3 regions of the Kitasatospora terrestris genome follow, and region 1 is predicted to be linked to each of the others. Evidence: riboswitches for the same ligand, from Rfam matches in the RefSeq annotation. Region 1 holds a riboswitch; each other region holds the start of a gene.
What was found. A riboswitch is a leader RNA that binds a small molecule or an ion and turns the genes downstream of it on or off. The one in region 1 is predicted to bind cyclic di-AMP.
Positions count from the first base shown of each region.

Region 2: it holds a riboswitch for cyclic di-AMP, as region 1 does, so the genes downstream of both, ABEB06_RS29165 (glycoside hydrolase family 16 protein) here and ABEB06_RS22720 (transglycosylase family protein) in region 1, are expected to answer to the same signal.
Region 3: it holds a riboswitch for cyclic di-AMP, as region 1 does, so the genes downstream of both, ABEB06_RS13275 (M23 family metallopeptidase) here and ABEB06_RS22720 (transglycosylase family protein) in region 1, are expected to answer to the same signal.

Region 1 covers NZ_BAABIS010000001.1:4,910,905-4,918,697, reverse strand. The annotation lists gene ABEB06_RS22750 (ABC transporter permease) at 1-217, shown strand, start outside; gene ABEB06_RS22745 (NAD(P)/FAD-dependent oxidoreductase) at 416-1,783, opposite strand; gene ABEB06_RS22740 (Ppx/GppA phosphatase family protein) at 2,148-3,080, opposite strand; gene ABEB06_RS22735 (DUF501 domain-containing protein) at 3,083-3,718, opposite strand; gene ABEB06_RS22730 (FtsB family cell division protein) at 3,733-4,182, opposite strand; gene eno (phosphopyruvate hydratase) at 4,259-5,545, opposite strand; gene ABEB06_RS22720 (transglycosylase family protein) at 5,730-6,443, opposite strand; cyclic di-AMP (ydaO/yuaA leader) riboswitch at 6,447-6,590, opposite strand; gene ABEB06_RS22715 (cytochrome P450 family protein) at 6,795-7,793, opposite strand, start outside.
Region 2 covers NZ_BAABIS010000001.1:6,354,845-6,362,637, forward strand. The annotation lists gene ABEB06_RS29150 (carbohydrate binding domain-containing protein) at 1-2,922, opposite strand, end outside; gene ABEB06_RS29155 (guanyl-specific ribonuclease) at 3,128-3,523, opposite strand; gene ABEB06_RS29160 (esterase/lipase family protein) at 3,737-5,002, shown strand; cyclic di-AMP (ydaO/yuaA leader) riboswitch at 5,141-5,320, shown strand; gene ABEB06_RS29165 (glycoside hydrolase family 16 protein) at 5,324-6,646, shown strand; gene ABEB06_RS29170 (hypothetical protein) at 6,647-7,117, opposite strand; gene ABEB06_RS29175 (antibiotic biosynthesis monooxygenase) at 7,194-7,508, shown strand; gene ABEB06_RS29180 (IclR family transcriptional regulator) at 7,629-7,793, opposite strand, start outside.
Region 3 covers NZ_BAABIS010000001.1:2,881,407-2,889,199, reverse strand. The annotation lists gene ABEB06_RS13310 (mycothiol-dependent nitroreductase Rv2466c family protein) at 1-251, shown strand, start outside; gene ABEB06_RS13305 (amino acid permease) at 321-1,724, opposite strand; gene ABEB06_RS13300 (biotin transporter BioY) at 1,983-2,582, shown strand; gene ABEB06_RS13295 (ribose-5-phosphate isomerase) at 2,693-3,178, shown strand; gene ABEB06_RS13290 (GNAT family N-acetyltransferase) at 3,230-4,483, opposite strand; gene ABEB06_RS13285 (SpoIIE family protein phosphatase) at 4,609-5,841, shown strand; gene ABEB06_RS13280 (hypothetical protein) at 6,179-6,397, shown strand; cyclic di-AMP (ydaO/yuaA leader) riboswitch at 6,685-6,843, shown strand; gene ABEB06_RS13275 (M23 family metallopeptidase) at 6,846-7,793, shown strand, end outside.

The DNA of each region.
Region 1 (7,793 bases):
CTTCGGCGCCCTGATCGGCGTGGGCCTCGGCTGCTTCGTGGCCTGGGCCGCCAACCAGACCATCGCCCCGGATCTGAAGGGACTGACCACCGTGATCCCCTACGGCCAGATGCTGGTCTTCCTGGCGCTCGCCGCGCTGGTCGGCGTGATCGCCGCCCTGTGGCCCGCCCGCCGGGCGTCCCGGCTGGACATCCTGACCTCCATCAAGACGGACTGACGCCCCGTCGACCGGCCCCGGCCGGCGGGAACGCACGAAGGCCCCCCACCCGCGAGGGTGGGGGGCCTTCGGCACTTCTGCACTTCTGTACTCCGCCCGGTTCGCACAACCGGCTGAGCACCACGGAGGTCGTGGTCCGGCAGCGCTGCCGGGCGGAGGGCCTCCGACTCGTCCCCGAGATCCGTCGGGTCTGGTCGCTTACTTGCTGGTCGCGAGCTCCTTGGCGGGCTCGGCGGCGACGGCGGGCTTCGGCGCGGGGCCGGCCGCCTCCTGGAACGCCGCGAACGGCTTCTCCATCTCGGCGAGGCCGACGGTCTCGCGCTTGAGGAACATCGCCAGGGTCCAGTCGGTGAAGACGCGGACCTTGCGGTTCATGGTCGGGACCATCGCGCCGTGGTAGCCGCGGTGGAACCACCAGGCCAGACGGCCCTTCAGCTTGACCTTGCCGAAGAGGATCGCCACGCCCTTGTGCAGGCCGAGGCCGGCGACCGCACCGAGGTTCTTGTGCTTGTACTCGGACTGCGGGAAGCCGCGCATGCCGGCCACCACGTTGTCACCGAGGACGGCGGCCTGACGGACCGCGTGCTGGGCGTTCGGCGGGCACCAGGCACCCTCGCCGGCGGCGAGGTCCGGAACCTGGGCGTTGTCGCCCGCCGCCCAGACGTAGTCGAAGCCCTGGACCTGGAGGGTCGCGGCGGTGTCGACGTGGCCGCGCGGGCCGAGCGGGAGGCCGAAGTGGTTCAGCACCGGGTTCGGCTTCACACCGGCGGTCCACACGATGGTGGAGGCGTCCATCTCCAGGCCGTTCTTCAGCACCACGTGCTGGTCGACGCAGGAGTCCATCGAGGTCTCGATGTAGATCTCGATGTTCCGCTCCTCGAGCTTCTCCTTGGTCCACAGACCGAGGTCCGGGCCCATCTCGGGGAGGATGCGGTTGGCCGCCTCGACCACGACGAAGCGCATGTCGTCGCGGGAGACCGTCTTGTAGAGCTTGGCCGCGTCGCGGGCCATGTCCTCGATCTCGGCGATGGTCTCGATGCCGGCGAAGCCGCCGCCGATGACCACGAAGGTCAGCGCCTTGCGGCGGACCCCCTCGTCCGTGGTGGACTCGGCCTTGTCGAGCTGCGACATGACGTGGTTGCGGAGGGTGATCGCCTCCTCGACCGTCTTCATGCCGATGCCGTGCTCGGCCAGACCCGGGATCGGGAAGGTGCGGGAGACCGAGCCGGTGGCGACGACGAGGTAGTCGAAGGGCAGCTCGTAGGAGTCGCCGGCTGCGGGCTGGATGGTGGCGACCTTGCGGGCGTGGTCCACACCGGTGACCGCACCGGTGAGCACCTCCGCCTTCTTGAGGGCGCTGCGCAGCGGCGCGACGAGGTTGCGAGGCGCGACGTTGCCGCCGGCCGCCTCGGGAAGGAAGGGCAGGTACGTCATGTACGACCGCGGGTCGACGACCGTGACGGTCGCTTCGCCGTAGCGCATCTTCTTGAGGATGCGCATCGCGGCATACAGGCCGACGTAACCACCGCCGACAATGAGGATGCGAGGACGCTCCGTGGTGCTCATATCCGAAAGTATCCACCCCCTCCCGACCGGCACTTCGTGAGGGGAGTCACAAGGTGCTGGACAGCGGGTGCTACACTACGCGCCCGCACAAGCCGGTCGGGGCCTTCGGCTCACCGCCGCCGGGCGCCCGCGGTGAGCGGTCGGACACGCGGAGCCCCGCTGAGCAGCAACGATCCAGGTGGGGCGCGGGTTCCCGGCCGCTTTTTCGATTTACCCGGCCGTCGGCGGGCCTGGCCTGCGATCCGCTGGCAGACCCGCCGACAGAGCCTTCGGTCCCACATATCGGACGGACCGGACACCTGGGTGCGACGAAAGCATGGTTCGTCATGTGAAGAAATTCACGAACCTTTTCCGCCGACACGCGTCAGGCGATGCTCCAGGCGATCCCGTCCAGGATGTCGTGCTCGCTGACCAGAAGCTCCAAGGCCCCGGTCCGCTCCATGATCTCCAGCAGCACCAGCGCCCCGGCGGCGATCACGTCCACCCGGCCCGGGTGCATCACCGGGATCGCGGCCCGCTCGTCGTGGGTCGAGGAGAGCAGCCGGGCGGTGGTCTCCCGGACCTGCTCGACGGTCAGCCGCGCGTGGTGGATCCGCTCGGACCGGTACTCCGGCAGGTCGAGCACGATGCCGGCCACCGTGGTGACCGTGCCGGCCAGGCCCACCAGGGTGGCCTCGGCGTCCAGCGGCACCGTCTTCGCGGCCTCGTCCAGGGCGGCCAGCACGTCGGCCTGCGCGGCGGCGATCTGCGCCTGGGTCGGCAGCCCGGCACCCGCGAAGTGCCGCTCCGTCAGCCGCACGCACCCGATGTCCACCGACCGGGCCGCCTGCACGTCCTCGGCGCCCAGCACGAACTCGGTGGAGCCGCCGCCCAGGTCGAAGACCAGGTAGGGGGGCTTGTGCGGGCCGGCGGTCAACTCCTTGGTGGCGCCGGTGAAGGACAGCCGGGCCTCCTCGTCACCGCTCACCACGCTCGGCGTGACGCCCAGGATCTCCCGGACGCCGTCGGTGAACTCGGCGGCGTTCTCGGCGTCCCGGGACGCGGAGGTGGCGACCATCCGGATCCGGTCCGGACCGACCCCGTGCTCGGCGATCAGCGCCGCGTACTCGCGGCAGGCGGCGAACGTCCGCTCCAGCGCCTCCGGGTGGAGCCGGCCGGTGCTGTCCACGCCCTGGCCCAGCCGGTTGATGACCATCCGGCGGTCCAGGTCGGTGATCGAACCGGTCTCCGGGTCCAGGTCCGCGATCAGCAGCCTGATCGAGTTGGTGCCGCAGTCGATCGCGGCCACGCGCGTCATGGTCAACTCTGCTCCTCCTCCGCCTGGCGCTTCTTCTCGGCGCGCTCGGCCGTCTTCTGCTGCTTGGCGGCGATCACGGCCGCGTGGTCCTCGCCCTTGGCGCGGTTCTTCAGGACCCGCGCACCCGCGGCCTCGACCTCGGCCGGGGAGACGCACGGGCCCTTGGCCCACCAGTCCTCCAGCATGCCGAGCGCCTCGTCGCCGAGCGGGTTCACGCCCTCGCCGGCGGCCAGCGAGTGGCCGACCAGCACGTGCAGGCACTTCACCCGGTCCGGCATGCCGCCGGCGCTCGGGAAGCCCTCCAGCACCTCGATCGCGTCCCGGCGGGCGATGTAGTCCTCGTGGGCGCGTCGGTAGGCGGCGGCCAGCTCCGGGTCCTCGGCGAGGCGGGCGGTCTGGTCCTTCATCACGCCCTCGGCCTCCAGGGTGCCGATCAGCGAGGCCGCCTTGGGGCAGGTCAGGTAGTACAGCGTGGGGAACGGCGTGCCGTCCGGCAGCCGGGGCGCGGTCTCCACCACGTCCGGGTTGCCGCACGGGCAGCGGTGCGCCACCGCGCGCAGGCCGCGCGGGACGCGGCCCAGCTGGGCCGCGATGGCGGCGATGTCGGAGTCGGGAACGGCAGCGGGTTCGTTGGTCATCAGCGGTCTGTCTGTCAGTGGGATGCGGGGGGTTCGGTACCCGGCTGGGCGGTGTCGGCCAGATCGACCGAATCCCAGAGCTCGGCGTACCAGGGCTTGGCGGCCTTCGGCCGGACACCGGCCACGGCACCGGCGGCGGGGGGCCGGCCGTCCGAAGTGGGCTTGGGGTCCACCGAGACGAACGGCGTCTCGCCCGGAAGCGCGTAGTGCAGCCGCTCGCGGGCCTGCGCCTTCACGTACTCCGGGTCCTGCCAGCGGGCCCGCTCGCGGCGCAGCTCCTCGACCTGCTGCCGGGCCTGCTCGGCCTTGGCGCGCTGCGCGGCGATCTCCGAGCGCTGGGCGATGAACTGCCGGGTGGGATACGCGAGTATCGCGATCAGCGAGCACAGGACGAGCACCAGCACGGTGGCGCGGCTGGTGAAGCGCGGCCGCGCCGCCAGCCCCGGGATCCTCCACTTGGCCATCTCGTACCCCTCCTGCACATGCCGGTGCCCCGGCCCCACCCTACGCGGTGGGAGCCGGGGCACCGGTCAGGCTGGCTCAGCCCTCGTGCTTGAAGCGGGGGAACGCCCCGCGACCCGCGTACTCGGCGGCGTCGTCGAGGATCTCCTCGATGCGCAGCAGCTGGTTGTACTTGGCGACGCGCTCGGAGCGGGCCGGGGCGCCGGTCTTGATCTGGCCGCAGTTGGTGGCGACGGCGAGGTCGGCGATGGTGACGTCCTCGGTCTCGCCGGAGCGGTGCGACATCATGCAGCGGTAGCCGTTGCGCTGGGCGAGCTCCACGGCGTCCAGGGTCTCGGTCAGCGAACCGATCTGGTTGACCTTCACCAGCAGCGCGTTGGCGGTGCCGGTCTCGATGCCCTGGGCCAGGCGGGCCGGGTTGGTGACGAACAGGTCGTCACCGACCAGCTGGACCTTGTCGCCCAGCTTGACGGTCATGGCCTTCCAGCCGTCCCAGTCCGACTCGTCCAGCGGGTCCTCGATGGAGACCAGCGGGTACGCGGCGACCAGCTCGGCGTAGTACTCGATCAGCTCGGCGGCGGAGAGCGCCTTGCCCTCGAACTGGTAGGCGCCGTCCTTGTAGAACTCGGAGGCGGCGACGTCCAGCGCGAGCGCGACGTCCTTGCCCGGCACGTAGCCGGCCTTCTTGATGGCCTCGGTGATGAGGTCCAGGGCCTCTCGGTTGGAGTCCAGGTTCGGCGCGAAGCCGCCCTCGTCGCCGAGGCCGGTGGACAGGCCGCGCTCCTTCAGGACGCCCTTGAGGGTGTGGTAGACCTCGACGCCCCAGCGGACGGCCTCCGAGAAGGACTCCGCACCGATCGGGGCGATCATGAACTCCTGGATGTCCACGTTGGAGTCCGCGTGCGAACCGCCGTTGAGGATGTTCATCATCGGGACCGGCAGGACGTGCGCGTTCGGGCCGCCCAGGTAGCGGAACAGCGGCAGGTCGCTGGCCTCGGAGGCGGCGTGCGCCACGGCGAGCGAGACGCCGAGGATGGCGTTGGCGCCGAGCGAGGACTTGTCCGGGGTGGCGTCCAGGTCCAGCATGGCCTGGTCGATCAGGCGCTGCTCGGTCGCGTCGTAGCCGACCAGCTCCGGGCCGATCTGCTCGATCACGGCGAGGACGGCCTTCTCGACGCCCTTGCCGAAGTAGCGGTTCTTGTCGCCGTCGCGGAGCTCCAGCGCCTCGAAGGCGCCGGTGGACGCGCCCGACGGGACAGCGGCACGGCCGGTGCTGCCGTCGTCGAGGCCGACCTCGACCTCGACCGTGGGGTTGCCGCGGGAATCGAGGATCTCGCGGGCTACGACGACATCAATGGACGGCACGAGGCATCTCCTAGCGGAAGCGGATGTGTAGTCGTTACGACCAGAGCCTAACCGTCCCGGGCTTCCGGTCCACGTTGACCTTCGTCCCGTCTCACCGTGTGGCGCGCTACTCGCCGGTAGTTCATCTGAATGCCCCGCAAAAGCGGGCACGCCGGACGGTCCGGAGTGCCCGCTCCCGCAGCCGTCAGAACGACAGGACCTGACCCGGCATGATCAGGTCCGGGTTGCCGCCGATCACCGGACGGTTGGACTCGTACAGCTTCTGCCAGCCGCCGGACACGTGCTGGGCGGCGGCGATGCCGGACAGCGTGTCACCGGGGCGCACGGTGTAGCCGCCGCCGGCGGCGGCCGGGGCCTGGGCGCCCTGCGGCACAACCCGGGGCGCACTCTGCGACGTCGCGCCCTGCGCCGCCGCCTCGGGGGTCGCGGTCTTCGGCGTCGCGGCCTTGGGCGTCGCGGCCTTCGGGGCCGCCGCGCGGGTCTCGGAGCGCGAGGCGGTGTCCGTCTGGGCCGACGACCCGCCCTTGGTCAGGCCCGCGCGCTTCGAGCAGACCGGCCACGCGCCGGGGCCCTGCGAGGCGAGCACCTTCTCGGCGACGGCGATCTGCTGCCCCTTGCTCGCCTGGTCGGCGCGCGGCGCGTACTGGCCGCCGCCGAACGACTTCCAGGTGGAGGAGCTGAACTGCAGGCCGCCGTAGTAGCCGTTGCCGGTGTTGATCGACCAGTTTCCGCCGGACTCGCACTGCGCGACCTTGTCCCAGACGGAGACCGGGGCGGCCTGGGCGCCGGTGGCGGTCAGCAGGGGCAGGGCCAGACCCACGCCCGCGACGCCCGCGGCGGCGATGGCCTTCTCGGCCTTGGTACTGCGACGGTGGCGGCCGGAACCGGTGAACAGCATGGCGAATCCTCTCCGCACGCCTGCGAGGTGAGCTGTCGGGTTCGGACCGGGAGGTGGCCCGGCCGCCGGGAAGGCGGCTTCACCCCAAGCCGTGGGGGACGGCGTCAAACCTGGTTCCCCCGCCCCTGTCCGGGTCGTTGTCGGATTCCCTGCGGCGCGGCGGACAGGATTCGGCGTTCCGCACCCGGGGCCCGCGGCTGCGAGCAGAGGGAGAGTAGGCAGATCCGACGATCAATCACAAGCTCATATCACCGGTATCACGCAAGAATTACGAAGCGTCACAACTCGGGTACGAACTATGCAGGTACGTCCGGTTTGATCCGCATTCAGCCCCCGCGACACGACGCGCCGTCAGGCGTGCACCGGAGTGAAGGAGACCGGCAGTTCGCGCAGGCCGCGCATGATCAGACCGCCCCGCCAGCGCAGTTCGGACGGGTCGGCGGCAAGACGCAGATCGGGCAGCCGGGTCAGCACCGTGGCGAGCGCCCGCTGCCCCTCGAGCCGGGCCAGCGGCGCGCCGATGCAGTAGTGGATGCCGTGCCCGAACCCCAGGTGCGGGTTGTCGGCGCGGGCCAGGTCGAGGGTGTTCTCCCCGGCGAACCGGGCCGGGTCGCGGTCCGCCGCCGCCAGCACCACCAGCACCGGGTCGCCGACCGGGACGTCCACCCCGCCGATGGACAGCGGCTGCGTCGCGAACCGCCACGTCGCCAGTTCCACCGGCCCGTCGTAGCGCAGCAGTTCCTCCACCCCGGTCTCCAACAGCCCGCTCTCGCCCCGGGCCAGCGACTCCTGCAGCAGCGAGCGCTGCCCCGGGTTGCGCAGCAGCGCGTACAGGCCGTTGCCGATCAGGTTCACGGTGGTCTCGAAACCCGCGAAGAGCAGGATGAACGCCATCGCGGCGGCCTCGTTCTCGGTGAGGTGCTCGCCGTGGTCGCTGGCCCGGATCAGCCCCGAGATCAGGTCGTCCCCGAGGTCCGCCCGCTTGCGGTGGATGAGTTCGGCCAGGTACGTGCGCATCCGCTTCACCGCCCGGCCGACACCCCCGCGTTGCCCCCCGTGGTGCCGGATCATCATCCCGGCCCAGTCCCGGAAGTCGTCCTGGTCCTCGGCCGGGACACCCAGCAGGTCGCAGATCGCGTAGATGGGTAGCGGGAACGCGAACTCGTGGATCAGGTCCGCCGAGCCGCGCTCCGCGAAGGAGTCGATCAGCCGGTCGGTGAGCTGCTGCACCCGCGGCTCGAACTCCGCCACCCGGCGCGGCGTGAACGCCTTCGACACCAGCCGCCGCAGCCGGGTGTGGTCGGGCGGGTCGATGTTCAGCAGGTGCGTCATCAGGTTCGCCTGGCGCTC
Region 2 (7,793 bases), 1.4 Mb from region 1:
CGGCTTGGACAGGGTGTCGGCGACCGCCCCGGTGGCCGAGGAGACCACCGAGTAGTCGGAGGCCGTGACCGTGCCGGCGATCCTGTCGCCGTAGTAGGCGCGGCCGGTGGTGGCGAGCGGGCAGGTCGGGCCGCAGTCGATCTGCTTCCCGGCCTGGAACTCGATCTCCGAGCCGTAGTACAGGGTGGGGATGCCGCGGAAGGTCCACATCAGCGCCATGTTCTCGGCCCAGGCGTCGGTGCCGCCCGCGTAGCGGGTGCTGGACTTGTTGGGGCCGAAGTCGTGGCTGTCGACGTAGACGACGTTGTAGGTGGCGTCGTTGTAGCTGTCGTCGGAGTCCTTGCCGTTGTTGAAGGCGTTGGAGGCGTCACCGAAGTTCATGTGCATCCGCATGTCGATGACGTTCATGCCGCTGAACCGGCTGTGGTCCGGCGCGTGGTAGCTGTTGCCGCTGAGGAAGGCGTTGTTGCTGGTCGGCTGGGCGCCGGTGCCGAGCTGCTCCTCGTAGTCGTACTGGTCGAGGGCGGCCTGCACGTCGTCGGTGGTGTACTCCTTGCGCTCCTTCCAGGTGTAGAACTGCGCGGAGTGGTTGACCGAGCCGCGGTTCCACTTGTCGTTGACGAAGGCGCCGACCTCGCCGAAGACGTAGAAGCTGCCCGCCTTGTCGGCGCCGAACTTGCGGTTGACCTCGTCGTGGATGGCGGGCAGGAAGCGCCGGTTCCAGGTGACCCGGGGGATGTGCACGGCGGTGTCGATCCGGAAGCCGTCGACGCCCATGTCGATGTACTTGTTGTAGGCGCCGATCAGGTACTGCTGGACGACGGCGTTCTCGGTGTTGAAGTCGGCCAGGTCCTCGTGGATCCAGCAGGAACGGGAGTCCTCGCCCTCCCAGTTGCCGATCCAGCACTGGTGGTAGAGGGCCTTCGGGAACATGCCGGAGGTGGGGTTGGGCCACTGGCAGTTGTAGATGGTGTAGCCCTCGGCGCTCTTGTACGCGGTGGCCTTGCCCCAGTTGACGCAGGTGTTGCCGGCCGGCTCGGCGGTCGACCACATGTCGCCGTTGTAGTACGACTTCCCGGAGACCGGGTCCACGGTCAGGCCGTCGTAGGTGAAGTTCGCGTTCGGCTGGTCGTAGTACCAGGACCACTGGCTGTCGCGCACGCCGTACACGGTCGGCGTGAACAGGCCCTTGGCACCCCAGCGGGAGCTGTGGTTGTAGACCACGTCCTGGTAGATCTTGATGCCCTTGGCGTGGGCGGCGTTGATCAGGTCCTGGTAGGAGGCGCCGGCCGACTCCAAGCGGGCGTCGACCTTGTAGAAGTCGTAGCCGTGGTAACCGTGGTAGTCGTAGTCGGAGCGGTTGAGCACCACCGGGGTGATCCAGATCGCGGAGAAGCCCAGGCCCTTGACGTAGTCGAGCTTGTCGACCAGGCCCTTGAAGTCGCCGCGGAACATCGGGTCGCCGCCCGCCGCGTTGCCGGACTTGACGTCCTGGCTGCCGCCGCGGTTGTTGGCGCTGTCGCCGTCGTTGAAGCGGGCGGTGAGGACGAAGTAGATCGGGTTCTTGCGCGGGTCGCCGCCGAGCGGGGTGCCGCCCGCGGCGGGCGGGGGAGCGCTCCCGGTGGTGGCGCAGGACTGGGCCGAGGCGGCGGAGAGGTTGCCCGCGGCGTCCAGGGCCTTGACGGTCCAGCAGTACGCGGTGGCGGCCTCCAGGCCGGTCTCCGAGTAGACGGTGGAGGTGGTGTTGACCACCGAGGTGCCCTTGGTGCCGCCGGTGCGGGTGACCTGGTAGCCGGTGACGCCGGTGTTGTCGGTGGAGGCGGTCCAGGTGAGCACCACGGCGGTGGCGTTGGCGGTGGCGGTGACCCCGGTGGGCACGCTCGGCGCGGTGGTGTCGGGGACGACGGCGGCGCACGGGTCGGTCGCGGAGGCGGTCACCGTGCGGTCCTTGACGGTGGAGTTGCCCGCGCCGAGCTGGTAGTTGACGCCGTTGTTGTTGTCCCAGGTGCCGTTGCCGTTGTTGAAGGCGGCCTGCCAGGTGGTGGCGGTGCCGAGGTCGACGGTCTTCTTCACCCAGCCGGTGCAGGCGGCGTCCATGCCGATGCCGGGGGCGGTGGTCCAGGTGCCGCCGGTGGGCGCCCAGTGCAGGTTGACGGTGGACCAGCCGACGGTGGCGGTGGAGTACCAGACGGTCGCCGGGGTGCCGGTGGCCGGCGGCGGGGCGTCGGCGCAGGGGTCGGAGTGGGCGACCGCACCGTCCTTGACGGTGATCAGGCCGGTGCCGAGCTGGTAGTTGGTGCCGCCGTTGTTGTCCCAGGTGCCGGCGCCGTTGTTGAAGGTCGCCTGCCAGGTCGGGGAGGTCCCCAGGTCGACGGTGAGCTTGACCCAGTTGGTGCAGGCGGCCGCCATCCTCGTGCCGGGTGAGGTGGTCCAGGTGCCGCCGGTGGCCGCCCAGTGCAGGTAGTAGGCGGACCAGTTCTTGGTGGCCGTCCAGTAGTAGACGGTGGCGGAGGTGGGCGTGGCGGCGGCGCACGGGTCGGTGGTGGTGACGGTGCCGCCGGAGACGGCCGAGATGCCGCTGCCGAGCTGGTAGTTGGCGCCGCCGCGGTTGTCCCAGGTGCCGGAGCCGTTGTTGAAGGTGGCCTGCAGGCCGGTGGCGGTGCCGAGGTCGACGGTCCTGCTGTACCAGCCGGTGCAGGCGGGCGTCATGGCGACGCCGGGCGAGGTGGTCCAGGCGCCGCCGGTGGGGGCCCAGTGGAGGTTGACGGCGGTCCAGCCGGCGGCCGGCTTGTAGTAGACGGTGGCGGTGGTGGCGGCGTGCGCCGTGATGGCCGGCAGCAGCGCGGCGACCAGGCCGGCGATGACCGCGAGGACGGCCAGGATCGGATGGCGCCGCCGCACGCGGCGGGGTCGATGGTCCACAGGGGACTCCTCGTGGCGGGCCGCGATTGGGGGCGCGGCCTGTCGGGTGGGGGATGAGGGTCCTCTTGCGCAAGTTCCTGCAAGATGTTGCGGGGAGCGTACCGAGCCGTCAACGCCACGTAAAGAGTCGCGGACCGACCGCGACGAAAAGGGCCCGCCCGCCCCGGGGGAAGCGGGGCGGGCGGGCGGGGGAGAAGCGCTCGGGTCAGCAGCTCCAGTTGACCTTGTAGAAGGTCGCGTAGTGGTCCGAGGTGTAGTAGTCCTCGTGGTAGACGGCGCCGGTGACGATCCGTCGGGCGCCGCGGGTGGAGCTGCCCGGGGTGATCACGGTGTACTCGTGGTAGTAGCCGCTGGACTTGGCCGGCAGGACGCCCTCTCTGTTCTGGAAGACGGCGCCGTCCTGCGAGTAGGGGAACGGGCCGCCCTTGTCGATCAGGGCCAGGGTGTCCCGGGCCTGGCTCGGCAGGGCGGTGCGGCACACGTTCCCGGAGACGGTGGCGTGGGCGTCGGTGGCGAACACGGCGGTCGGGGCCAGGGTCAGCACGCCGACGGCGACGACGGAAGCGGCGCGGGTCTTCAACGCGCGTAGAGTGATTCGCATGTGAGTCAGTGTGGAGGCTTGTCAGGTCCGCGCGAAAGGCGTTGCCGCAATTTTTCATCTTCGGGTAACTCGCCGGGAACCCAGGGGACTTGTGGCGGTCCGCCATCAGCAGCGAGCGCTCGGTGTGGTCCTGTCACATGGGTCCGGGGCCGCGCCGCGCCTACCGTGACCTGACTCCACGCCACCCTGCCGCCCCCGAGGAGGCGACCCCTGATGCCCCACCCCGTCAGGTCCCTGTGCACCGCCCTGCTCACCGCCGCCCTGCTGCTGCTCGACGTCGGCGTCGGCACGGTCTCCGCCCACGCCGCCGCGCCCCCGTACCTCACGCAGGAGGCCGTCTTCACCGCGCCCGGCAACGGCTGGGACCGGGTCGAGCGCTACCTGGACACCACCACCGGCTTCCGCGCCGAGCAGTACCCGCCGGACGGCCGCGGCGACCAGGACGGCGCCCGGCTGACCTGGTTCGGCGGCGTCCGGCAGCCCTATTCCGGCCGCTTCCTGCTCCACAGCGCCACCGGCTGGAACACCGGCCCGATCGCCACCCCCGTCCTGCTGGTGCACGGCGCCAACGACAACGCCGACCGGGCCTGGGCCGACCCCGGCGCCACCGGCAGCTGCGGCGCGGCCAGTTGCCCCTCCACCGGCCTGGCGCAGAGCCTGGCCGCTTCCGGCCACCGGGTCTTCGCGATCGGCTTCGCCCACAAGCAGGGCGACAACCTGCTCCAGGCCCAGGCGGTCGGCGACGCGATCGCGCTGGTCCGGGCCAGGCTGGGGGTCACCCAGGTCGACGTGGTCGCCTGGAGCAAGGGCGAGGTCGCGGCCCGCGCGTACGTCTCCTCGGTCCGGCCGTCCTGGGGCTGGGCCTACGCCGGGGACGTCCGGCGCCTGATCACCCTCGGCGGCCCGCACGGCGGCCTGGACTACACGTACGCCCACGGCTGGGCCTTCTCGCCGGCCACCTGGCCGGCCTGCGGCGGCACCGCCAACGCGCCCTCCCCGCACCTGTACATGACCTGCTACGGCAGCTACACCGCGCAGCCCTGCCTCGGCGTGCTGCCCAGCGGCGGGTACGACTGCTTCCCCGGCCAGCGCCAGCTGCTCGCCCGCTGGGACGGCCGGTACGGCCTCGACTCCACCGCCCAGGACTGGTGGACCACCTACTACGGCGGCCAGGGCTTCTACACCTCCGGCCAGGGCATCCAGGCCGCGATCGACGCCGGGTCGCTGATCGCCGCGCTGCAGCGGGCCGGCGTCCCCGCCTCGGTGCGCAGCTACCTGCTGGCCGGCGGCTCGGCCGACATCCCCGGGATCCTCAACGAGGGCCGCGGCCCGAGCGACGGCCTGGTGTTCACGGCCAGCGCCCTGGACACCACCGGCATCCCCACCGTCGGCGGCACCGCGCTGCTCGGCGGCCTCAACCACATGGAGCTCGCCTGGGCCCCGGCCGCCGTCCAGCAGATCACCTCCTGGCTCACCTGACCAGGGCGATCCCGCCGGCCCGCGGTGTGACGCTTGTCTCTCCCGGGCCGGTTGTCGCTCTGTCGACAATCTGTCTAGCCTGCTCGGGTGCTCGCACCGGGCACGCCGCCGCCGGGACGCCGAATCCTGTCCACCCGCCGGGGGCTTTCGCTGACCACCACTGGACAGGAGCGGGGGACCCACAGGTACGTCGCCATGCCCTCCGCTCCCTCCGGGACGGCCGGACACGGCTAGGGGTGAAGCCGCACGCACGCGCGGCCGGGCCGCCTCAGGGCCCGAACCCGACAGCTCACCTCGCAGGCGTCGCGGAGGAACCCCGTCATGCGCCTCTCCCGTCCTGCCCGCATCGGCGCCGTCGCCGGTGCCGCCGCCCTGATCGGCGCGCCGCTCGCCGGCAGCGCCCAGGCCGCCTGGTTCAACCCGTCCGCCTGGACCACCCCGTCCGTCTGGAACGCCCCGACGACCGCGGCCCCCACGACCGCCACCGTTGCCGGAACCACGTCCACCGCCGCGACCGTCACCCAGGACCGCCTCGCCCCGGAGTCGATGACCGCCGCCGTCCCGACCACCGCCTCGCTGACCGTCCACTCCTCGTCCTGCTTCACCGCCAAGACGCTCGGCGTCGGCGTGCGCGACGCCGCCGGGCGGAACCTGGACTTCCCCGGCAACGCGAGCAACGTGCAGATCTGCCCGGGCGGCACCACCTTCACCAGCGCCGCCCGCACCCTGCCGGCCGGCACCTACACCCAGTTCGGCTTCTGGCAGGACTCGGCGAACGCCTGGCACAACCTGCCCTCGCGCACCCTCACCGTGGCCGCCGCCGGCGCCGCCACCCCGGCCCCGGCGCCCGCCCCCACCGTCAAGCCGACCCCCGCGCCGACGCCGACCCCGACGCCCACGGCCGCCCCCACGCCGACGACCGCGCCGACCACCCCGGCCGCGGCCACCGGCTCGCCGATCCCGGGCAAGGCACTGACCTGGTCCGAGGAGTTCGACAGCGCCATCGCGTACGGCTCCAAGTGGACCGGCGACAAGTCCAGCGCCTACCGCTACGGCAACCACAACCCGGACGACAACAAGCTCGACTGGCTGACCACCAGCGGCGTCCAGGTCTCCGGCGGCGTCGCCACCTTCACCGCCAAGCCGTCCAGCCACACCCTGGAGAACGGCAAGCAGGCCTGGGACACCGGCCTGCTCACCACCGAGTACTCCTCCCAGGGCTTCCAGGTGAAGACCGGCGACTACGCCGAGACCCGGGTCAAGCTGCCCGCCGGCACCGGCGCCTGGCCCGCCCTGTGGACCTGGAAGAACGGCAACGGCGAGATCGACTCCTTCGAGTACCACCCGGACAACCCGAACCTGCTGGAGCTGACCAACCACGTCAAGTCCGGCTCGAAGTACTACACCGACGCGAGCGCCATCGCGAAGGACCAGTGGGTCACCATCGGCACCTACTACGGCGCCGACTCGGTCGACTGGTACGTCAACGGCAAGAAGGTGTTCTCCGACGGCACCGGGGTCGGCACCGGCTGGTCCGCGTACCTGATCCTCAACCTGTCGCTGAGCGCCGGCCAGTACCACCCGGCCGCGTCCGGCTCCGCGCCGATCAGCTTCGCCGCCGACTGGGTGCGCGTCTACCGCTAGTCAGCTCACGGTGAGCGTGAACGCCGTCCGGTCGTTCCGCTGATCGGCGTCGTCCGCGCCCGTCACCCGTACGCGCCCCTCGGCCCTCGTGCCGGGGGGCACGTGCGCGTCCACCCGGACCGGGATCAGCGCGGTCGCCGTCCGCAGCGCCGGCAGTCCCGCCGGGAAGGTGCAGCGGACCAGGTGGCCGGCGAGCGAGACGGCGCAGCCGTCCGGGAAGAACGGGCCCTCGGCGGTGAAGCCCGCCGGCAGGTCGACCAGCACGGTGAACGGCGAGGCCGTCCGGTCCGGTCCGCCGTTGGCGACGAAGGCGTGCACCGTGGTCAGCCCGCCGGGCGCGGCCGGGTCCGGATCGAGCCGGACCACCTGCAGGTCCGCGTGCGAGGGCGCCGCCGCCGTCCCGGTCGTCCCCAGGGCAGCCGCGGCCGCCACCGCCGCGACCACCAGCGCCCGCATCACCCGCACGGCCATGCTCCACTCCCACTGTCGGCACCCGCCTGCATACTCACAGTAGTGGCGCACGCCCTGTCGAGCGGAGGTGGACACGATGACTGGTCGCGTGTTGAGCGAGGTGAGCGGCGCGGTCGCGGCCGAACGGGAGACCGCGTTCGTCGAGGCGTACCGGCAGCTGGTGGCCGGCCCGCTGCCGGAGGGGCTGCTGCGCACCGAGCTGCTCAAGGGCGGCGACCGGCACTGGCGGATCCAGAGCCTGTGGCGCGACCTGGCCACCCTGGAGGCCGTCCGGGCCGACCCCAAGACCGCCGCCGCGCCGCGCCTGTTCCGCGAGGCCGGGGCCGATCCGGTGCTCGCCGTCTTCGAGGTGACGGTCGCCCAGGTCGGCGACCTCGACCTGTCCAACTGACACGGTCGGCGCCCCGTCCCGTCCGTCCTGTCGCGCCGTCCGTGCTACGTCGCGCCGTCCGTGCTGCGTCGTGCCGTCCGCGCTACGGCACGCCGTCCGTGCTACGGCACGCCGTCCGCGCTACGGCGCGAGCACCTCGCCGAGCCGGGAGGCGATCTGACGCATCACCGGGACGAGCGCCGCGCTGTCCGCCTGCGCCTCCAGCGCGCGGATCCGCGCCTCCGGGCCGGAGACCGACAGCGCGGTCGGCGTCGGCGCGCCCGGCACCGCGACCGCGATGCAGCG
Region 3 (7,793 bases), 2.0 Mb from region 1:
ACGCCTACGACGAGGCGCTGCGGGCCTCGCACAAGGAGGGCATCACCCTGGTCGGCGAGGACGTCGGCACCCCGGTGATCGCCGTCGACGGCCCGGAAGGCGACCGCGTCGCCTTCTTCGGCCCGGTCGTCACCCCCACCCCGCGCGGCGAGGCCGCCGCCCGCCTCTGGGACGGCACCGTCCTGGTCGCGTCCACCCCGGGCTTCTACGAGATCAAGCGGACCCGCACCAAGGGCCCGTCCTTCGAGTAACCACAAACGCACCGCACGCACGAAGGGGCGCGAGGAACCTCCGGTTCCTCGCGCCCCTTCCGTGGTCCGCTAGCGGCGGAGCTTGCCGACGAGGGCCAGCAGGGCCGTCAGGCCGAGGGTGAAGTACAGCTGGATCCGGTTGTCGGCGTCGAGGGTCATCAGCACCAGCACCGCCACGATGCCGGCCAGCGCGGCCCAGGTGAGGTACGGGAAGGCCCACATCCGGACGGTCAGCTTCTCGGGGGCCTCGCGTTCGAGGCGCCGCCGCATCCGCAGCTGCGCCACCGCGATGAACGCCCACACCACCAGCACCGCCGCGCCGACCATGTTGAGCAGCCAGGTGAAGACCGTGGTCGGCCACCAGTAGCTGAACAGCACCGCCGCGAAGCCGAACGCCGAGGAGGCGAGCACCGCGCGCCGCGGCACCCCGCCGCCGACCTTGCCGAGCGCCTTCGGCCCCTGGCCGCGGGCGACCAGCGAGTACGCCATCCGCGAGGAGCCGTAGATGTTGGCGTTCATCGCGGAGAGCAGCGCGATCAGCACCACCACGTTCATCACCTGCGCGGCGCCCGGGATGCCGAGGGTGTCCAGCACGGCGACGTACGGGCCGGGCTTGACGACCGACGGGTCGTTCCACGGCACCAGGGTGACGATGACCGCCATCGAGCCGACGTAGAAGAGGGCGATCCGCCACATCGCGGTGCGCACGGCGCCGGCGACGCTGCGGCGCGGGTCCTCGGACTCGGCGGCGGCGATGGTGACGGTCTCCAGGCCGCCGTACGCGAAGACGGAGGCGAGCAGGCCGGTGACCAGGCCGGAGGAGCCGTGCGGGAAGAAGCCGCCGTCGCCGGTGAGGTTGGCGGTGCCGGGGGAGTCGGTGCCGGGCAGCACGCCGGTGACGGCGAGGACACCGATCACCAGGAACGCGGTGATCGCGGTGACCTTGACCGCGGCGAACCAGAACTCGAACTCGCCGAAGTTCTTCACCGCCGCCAGGTTGGTGGCGCAGAAGAAGCTCATGAAGATCGCGACCCAGACCCAGGACGGCACGCCCGGCAGCCAGCCGGCCATGATCCCGGCGGCGCCGATCGCCTCGGCGGCGACGCCGACGCAGAGCAGGGTCCAGAACAGCCAGCCCACGGTGAGTCCGGCCCACGGGCCGATCTCGCGCTCGGCGTGCACCGAGAAGGAGCCGCTGGCCGGCCGGGCGGCGGACATCTCGCCCAGCATCCGCATCACCAGCATCACCAGCACGCCGGAGAGCGCGAAGGCGAGCACGATGGACGGTCCGGCGGCGGCGATGCCCGCGCCGGAGCCGACGAAGAGCCCGGCGCCGATCACGCCGCCGAGCGCGATCATCGACAGGTGGCGCGGCTTGAGGCCGTGGGCCAGCTTGCCGTCGGCCGCGGTGGCCGCGGTGGCCGCGGTGGCGCCGGACGGCTGCCGGGTGGGTGCCGGGGGGAGGGACGTCATGCGGGGGGTCCAGACTGTTCGGATAGGGGAGATTCCCGTCCACTATTCGGTAGCTCCGGTGGACATGCCAGGAAGGCCCGCCATCCGGACCGTCCGATCACTCCGCGTGACGGACTCCCTACGTGAGCTCTTCGTCACAGTGCGGATCCGACAAGCCGGGGGCGTGACGTTTTGTCACGGACGACCTCGGCCCCGGGCCGGGCGGTGCATAGGTTCGGTGGTGATCGTTTCCGACCGCACCGAACCGGAGGAGTCCCGATGGCCACCGCCGTGCCCACCGCCGCACCCGTCCCCGTCCTCGCCGACCTGCTGCCGCGCGCCGCGACCCGGTACGGCGCCCAGGCCCGCGACCTGGCCCTGGTGGTCGGCGGCGCCGCGCTGACCGGCCTGGCCGCCCAGCTCTCCGTGCCGGTCCCCGGCTCGCCGGTGCCGGTCACCGGCCAGACCTTCGCGGCGCTGCTGGTCGGCACCGCGCTCGGCGCCCGCCGCGGCGTCGCCGCGCTCGGCCTCTACCTGCTGGCCGGCATGGCGGGCCTGCCGTGGTTCGCCGGGGCGAGCTCGGGCTGGGCGATGCCGAGCCTCGGCTACGTGATCGGCTTCGTCCTCGCCGCCGGCCTCACCGGCGCGCTCGCCCGCCGCGGTGCGGACCGCAGCCCGCTGCGGACGGCCGCCGCGATGGTGCTCGGCAACCTGGCGATCTACGCGGTCGGCGTCCCCTACCTGGCCGTCGCCCTGCACGTCCCGCTCGCCAAGGCGGCCGACCTCGGCCTGTACCCGTACCTGGTCGGCGACGCGCTCAAGGTGGCCGTGGCGACGGCCCTGCTGCCCGGCGTCTGGAAGCTCGCCGCGCGGCGCTGACCCGGCCGGGCCGCGGCGAACTGCGCGAAGTGGCACGGTGGATGTCCCACCGTCGTGCCGCGCGCGGTTCCCGCGGCCCCGTCGGCACTGCCGCCTGCGATACTCGTCGCATGCGCGTCTACCTGGGCTCCGACCATGCCGGATACGAACTGAAGAACCACCTCGCCGAGTGGCTGAAGGGCGCCGGTCACGAGCCGGTCGACTGCGGCCCGCACATCTACGACGCCGAGGACGACTACCCGCCGTTCTGCCTCCGCGCCGCCGAGCGGACGGCCGCCGACCCCGAGGCCCTGGGCATCGTGATCGGCGGCTCCGGCAACGGCGAGGCGATCGCGGCGAACAAGGTGAAGGGCGTCCGTGCCGCCCTGGCGTGGAGCGAGCAGACCGCCTCGCTCGGCCGGGAGCACAACAACGCCAACGTGATCTCGATCGGCGGCCGGATGCACACCGTCGAGGAGGCCACCAAGTTCGTCGAGATCTTCCTCAACACCCCGTACAGCGGCGAGCCGCGGCACACCCGCCGGATCGAGATGCTCTCCGAGTACGAGACCACCGGCGAGCTCCCGCCGATCCCGGCCCACCACCCGCAGGGCTGATCCCGCACCGCCCCTCCAACCACCCGCTGCCGCACGGGAGTCGAGCCCGGCTCAGAACCCGTGCGGCAGCCAGGGCGCCACGTCCGAGGCGAAGGCCCGCGACGCCTCCGCCAGCGCCCCCTCGCGCACCTCCTCCACCAGACCCGCCCGGGCCAGCGCCGCGAGCGTGCTCCCGCCCAGGTAGGCGGCCCCCAACTCGCGGACGTCCAGCCGCAGATCGGCCGCCGAATCGGTCCACACGCAGCTCGCCCCGGCACCCGGACCCGCGCTGCTCAGCCGCCAACGGCCGGCGTTCCACGGGCAGAAGCCGTCGGTCACCTCCAGCACCACGTCCAGCGGCGTCGCGTAGCCGCGCTGCTCCAGCGCCGCGGCCACCTCCACCAGCCGCACGAACAGGCCGTCGCGCTGCTTGGGCACGATCCGGCGCGGGTCGGAGACCAGGTGCACCAGCGGGTCGTCCACCGGTCGGGTGCGGACGGTCACCGTGGAGGTGAGGTCCAGGTCCAGCAGGTAGGCCCAGAGCCGGGCGTACACCGCCGGGTGCGTCGCCTCCACGTCGTCCACCCGGACCACCCCGGCCGGACCGGCGTCGTCGGAATCCGGGCGGATCGCGTAGCGGGCGTACCCCAGCAGCCGGCCGCCCGCCGGGTCCTCGGCCAGCACGCACATCTGCGGCGAGTGGCCGCCGCGCCCGCCCGGCGCGTCCAGCACCGCGAGCGCCTCCCAGCCGGGCCGCCGCTCCAGCATGCCGGGCCGCAGCGGCACCAGGCCGGCGTACAGCTCCTCGCACGCGGGCAGCGCCTCGCGCGGGTCGGCCAGCCGCAGCCGCACCTCGGGGCCGGCCGGCTGGTGCACCGCCACCCGGCCGCGCGGCAGGGTGAAGCCGAGCCGGCTGGTGGCGTGCCCGTACCCGAACCGGCCGTAGATCGGCGGCTCGGACGCGGTCAGCACCGCCAGCGCCTCGCCCCGGCCCCGGACGTCGTCCAGCTGGCGCCGCATCAGCGCGGTCAGCGCCCCGCGCCGGCGGTGGGTGGGCAGCACCCCCACCATGGTCACGCCGGCGACCGGCAGCACCGCGCCGCCCGGCACCGCCATCCGGAAGCTGTACGCACTGCAACCGCCGACCGGCCGGTCGCCGTCGCAGACCACCAGCGCGCGGTCGACCTCGGTCAGTTCGCGCCACAGCTCCCGCTGCTGCGGCTCCTCCTCGGAACCGCCGAAGGCCAGCTCCAGCACACGGAACCAGCCGTCCCACTCCTCGGCGGCGAGCGGGCGCACGGACAGGTCGGGGTGGTGAGATGTCATACGCCACAGCTATCACCAGAACCCCCCTCAGTCGGCTGAAACCCGCTGAACAGCTCCCGGAACATCGCCGCCGACCCCGCCCACCCCGTCGACGGCACCCGCCCCGGTGGATAAGGTCGGACCCCATGGCCGGCAGCACGCAGGGCGACACGCCCCGGACGACTGCGACGGGCCCGGCCGGCAGAGCGGCGCGGGAGCCCGTGACGGCCCGGTGGCGCGCGAAGCTCTACCGGGTCCGTGTCCGCCTGCGCCGGACCGGCGTGGACTACTTCCGCGGCGACGGCGCCGACTGGCTCGCCTTCACCGCGCTGGCCCTCGCCGTCCCGCTGCTGGTCCTGGCCAACGTGCTCTTCCCGGACTGGTGCCCGCCCACCGCCCTGGTGCTGCCGGTCCTGGCCGGAGCCCTGCTGCTGCGCCCCGGCACCCTGGTGCTGCTCTACGCGGCCGCCGCGTTCGGGCTGATCGCCGAGTCGCTGATCCACACCGGCGAGAAGGTCGCCAGCGAACGCCCCGAGTCGTACGTCTACGGGGTCACCCCCGGCGCCGCCCTGGTGGTCGGCGCGGTCGGCATCGCCGGACTCCTGGTCGCCCAGTTCCGCCGCCGGGTCGGCGTGCCCTGGCGCGGCGGCTCCACCATGCTCTTCGACCTGCGCGAGCGGATCCGGGTGCAGAGCCGCGTCCCCGACCTGCCCGCGGGCTGGCACGCCGACATGGCGCTGCGCCCGGCCGGCGGCCAGTCCTTCTCGGGCGACTTCGTGGTCGCCACCCGCACCGGCAGCGGCCGCCGGGTGCTGGAGGCGGTGCTCGCCGACGTCTCCGGCAAGGGCATGGACGCCGGCTCCCGGGCGCTGCTGCTCTCCGGCGCCTTCGGCGGCCTGCTCGGCTCGCTCCCCGCGCACGACTTCCTGCCCGCCGCCAACGGCTACCTGCTCCGCCAGGACTGGGACGAGGGCTTCGCCACCGCCGTCCACCTGGTGCTCGACCTGGACACCGGCGAGTACGAGCTGCTCTCGGCCGGCCACCTGCCGGGCATGCACCGGCTGGCCGGGGCGGGCCGATGGGAGGTCAAGGAGGCCGAGGGCCCGCTGCTCGGGGTCTACGACGGCGCCAAGTTCGAGGGCGTGCGCGGCCGGCTCGGGCCGGGCGACCTGCTGCTGCTGTGCACCGACGGCATGGTGGAGCTGCCCGGGCGCGATCTCACCGAGGGCATGGACCGGCTGATGGGGGAGTCCGACCGGCTGGTCGCGGCGGCCGCCCAGACCGAGTCGGCCCGCGGCGGCGCGGCGACCCGGCTGATCGACACCGTCGCCAAGGACGTCAACGACGACCGCGCCGTCCTGCTGATCTGGCGCCAGTAGCGGTCCGGCGGCCGGCCCGTGGCCCGTGGGCGACCCGGTGTCAAGAGCGGGTGGTGATCTTCGGCCAAACCTGACGGCGCTTCGGACGTACCCGCTCCGGTGCGGTCGGCCTGCCCTTTTCTCTCCCGTCCCGGTGACGGCAACCGGCCGTCGACGGCCCGTCATATGCCTTCCGCTATCGTCTCGGACGGCGGAAACCGGTCTCAGATGGCAGGATCTTCCGACCGGTTGCCCGGCAAGTCCTTTACGGAGTCCGCACGAGCGACCACACTGAGTCCGGATGGACTGGTGGGGACACGGGGGGTAGGGGCCGGTTTCCGCCTCACGAACCCCCGCCATGAATCGAGGAAGTGAGTCCGGCGTGGCCTTCTCCGTCTCCGCCCTGGTCCTGTTCGGCATCATCATGGTGATCTTCATCCGCAACAAGCAGTTGAAGACCAGCCATGCCATCGTCGCCGCCCTGTTCGGCTTCATGGTGAGCCAGTCCACCGCGGCGCAGCCGATCCAGGACTTCCTGAACTCGCTCGCCAAGGCCATCTCCTCGATCGCGGGGTGAGCAGCGTCACCCGTGCGGTGACCGGGGGTGAGTGATCGCGTCCGAACGGTGCCGAATATGCCGCTGCGTTAATGGTTGGTGTACGTAGGGTCATGATCCCGTAAGCGCTCGGTCGGGCCGTGTGCGCGGGTGGTGACCTGCCGGTCCGTCAGCCCCGTCGGGACCTCCGTCCCGGCGGGGCCGACGCTTGCCACGGGTGCCCGGCGTCGGCTTTGCTTCACCGCAGCCCGGGCGGATCGTCCGGGTGGGCCACCGGGTGGAACGCCTAGTCCTGCCGCTGCCCGGTGCCGACCAGATAACCGTTCTCGGCAGGAGCGGGGGACCCACAGGTAAGTCGCCGTACCCGGAACACCGGGGACGGCTCGGGGTGAAGCCGTGCCTAGCGCGGCCGGGCAACTCTCGTCCGAACCCGACAGCTCACCTCGTAGGCGTCGGAGAGGAATTCTTCATGTCCGCGAACGGCAAGCACCGCAAGCCCCGCCTGAAGACCATCGTCCGCATCGCCATCGCCACCGGTGTCGCCGGTGCCGCGGTCGGCCTCCCGGTCACCGCCGCCAGCGCGCACGGTACCGGCCACGCCCACGAGGGCCACCGCGCCCCGGCCGCCGCCGCCGCCGAGACCCCGGCCGTCGCCGCCACCCCGGCCGCCGACACCGCTCCGGCCGCCGCCGCGTCGCACGACTACTCGGTCGTCGCCGGCGACACCCTGTCCAAGATCGCTTCCGCCCAGCACGTCGACGGCGGCTGGGAGAAGCTCTACCAGGACAACCACTCGGTCATCGGCTCCAACCCGAACCTGATCTACCCGGGCCAGAAGCTGACCGTCGGCGGTGCCGCCGCGGCCGCTCCGGCCGCCGCCCCGGCCGAGCAGCCGAAGCAGCAGACCGCTCCCAAGCAGCAGTCCGCGCCGAAGCAGACCCAGCAGTCGACCACCACCTCGACCGCGAAGAAGGCCACCCCGAAGGCCGCCACCGGCTCGTCGACCCCGGCGTCCTCCGCCGCGGCGTCCTCCAACGCCTCCGGCTACGTCGCCCCGGTCTCCGTGCACCACACCACCGCGTGGCACGCGGCCGGCTCCAACTGGTCCAGCGGCTACCACACCGGCATCGACTTCCCGGTCTCCACCGGCACCAGCCTGAAGGCCGTCGCCGCCGGCACCGTGGTCTCCGCCGGCAACGGCGGCGCCTACGGCAACGAGGTCATCATCAAGCTGGCCGACGGCAAGTACGCCCAGTACGCCCACCTGTCGTCCATCTCGGTCTCGGCCGGCCAGAGCGTCTCCGCCGGTCAGCAGATCGGCCTGTCCGGTGCCACCGGCAACGTGACCGGCCCGCACCTGCACTTCGAGATCCGCAGCACCCCGAGCTACGGCTCGGACATCGACCCGGTCGCCTAC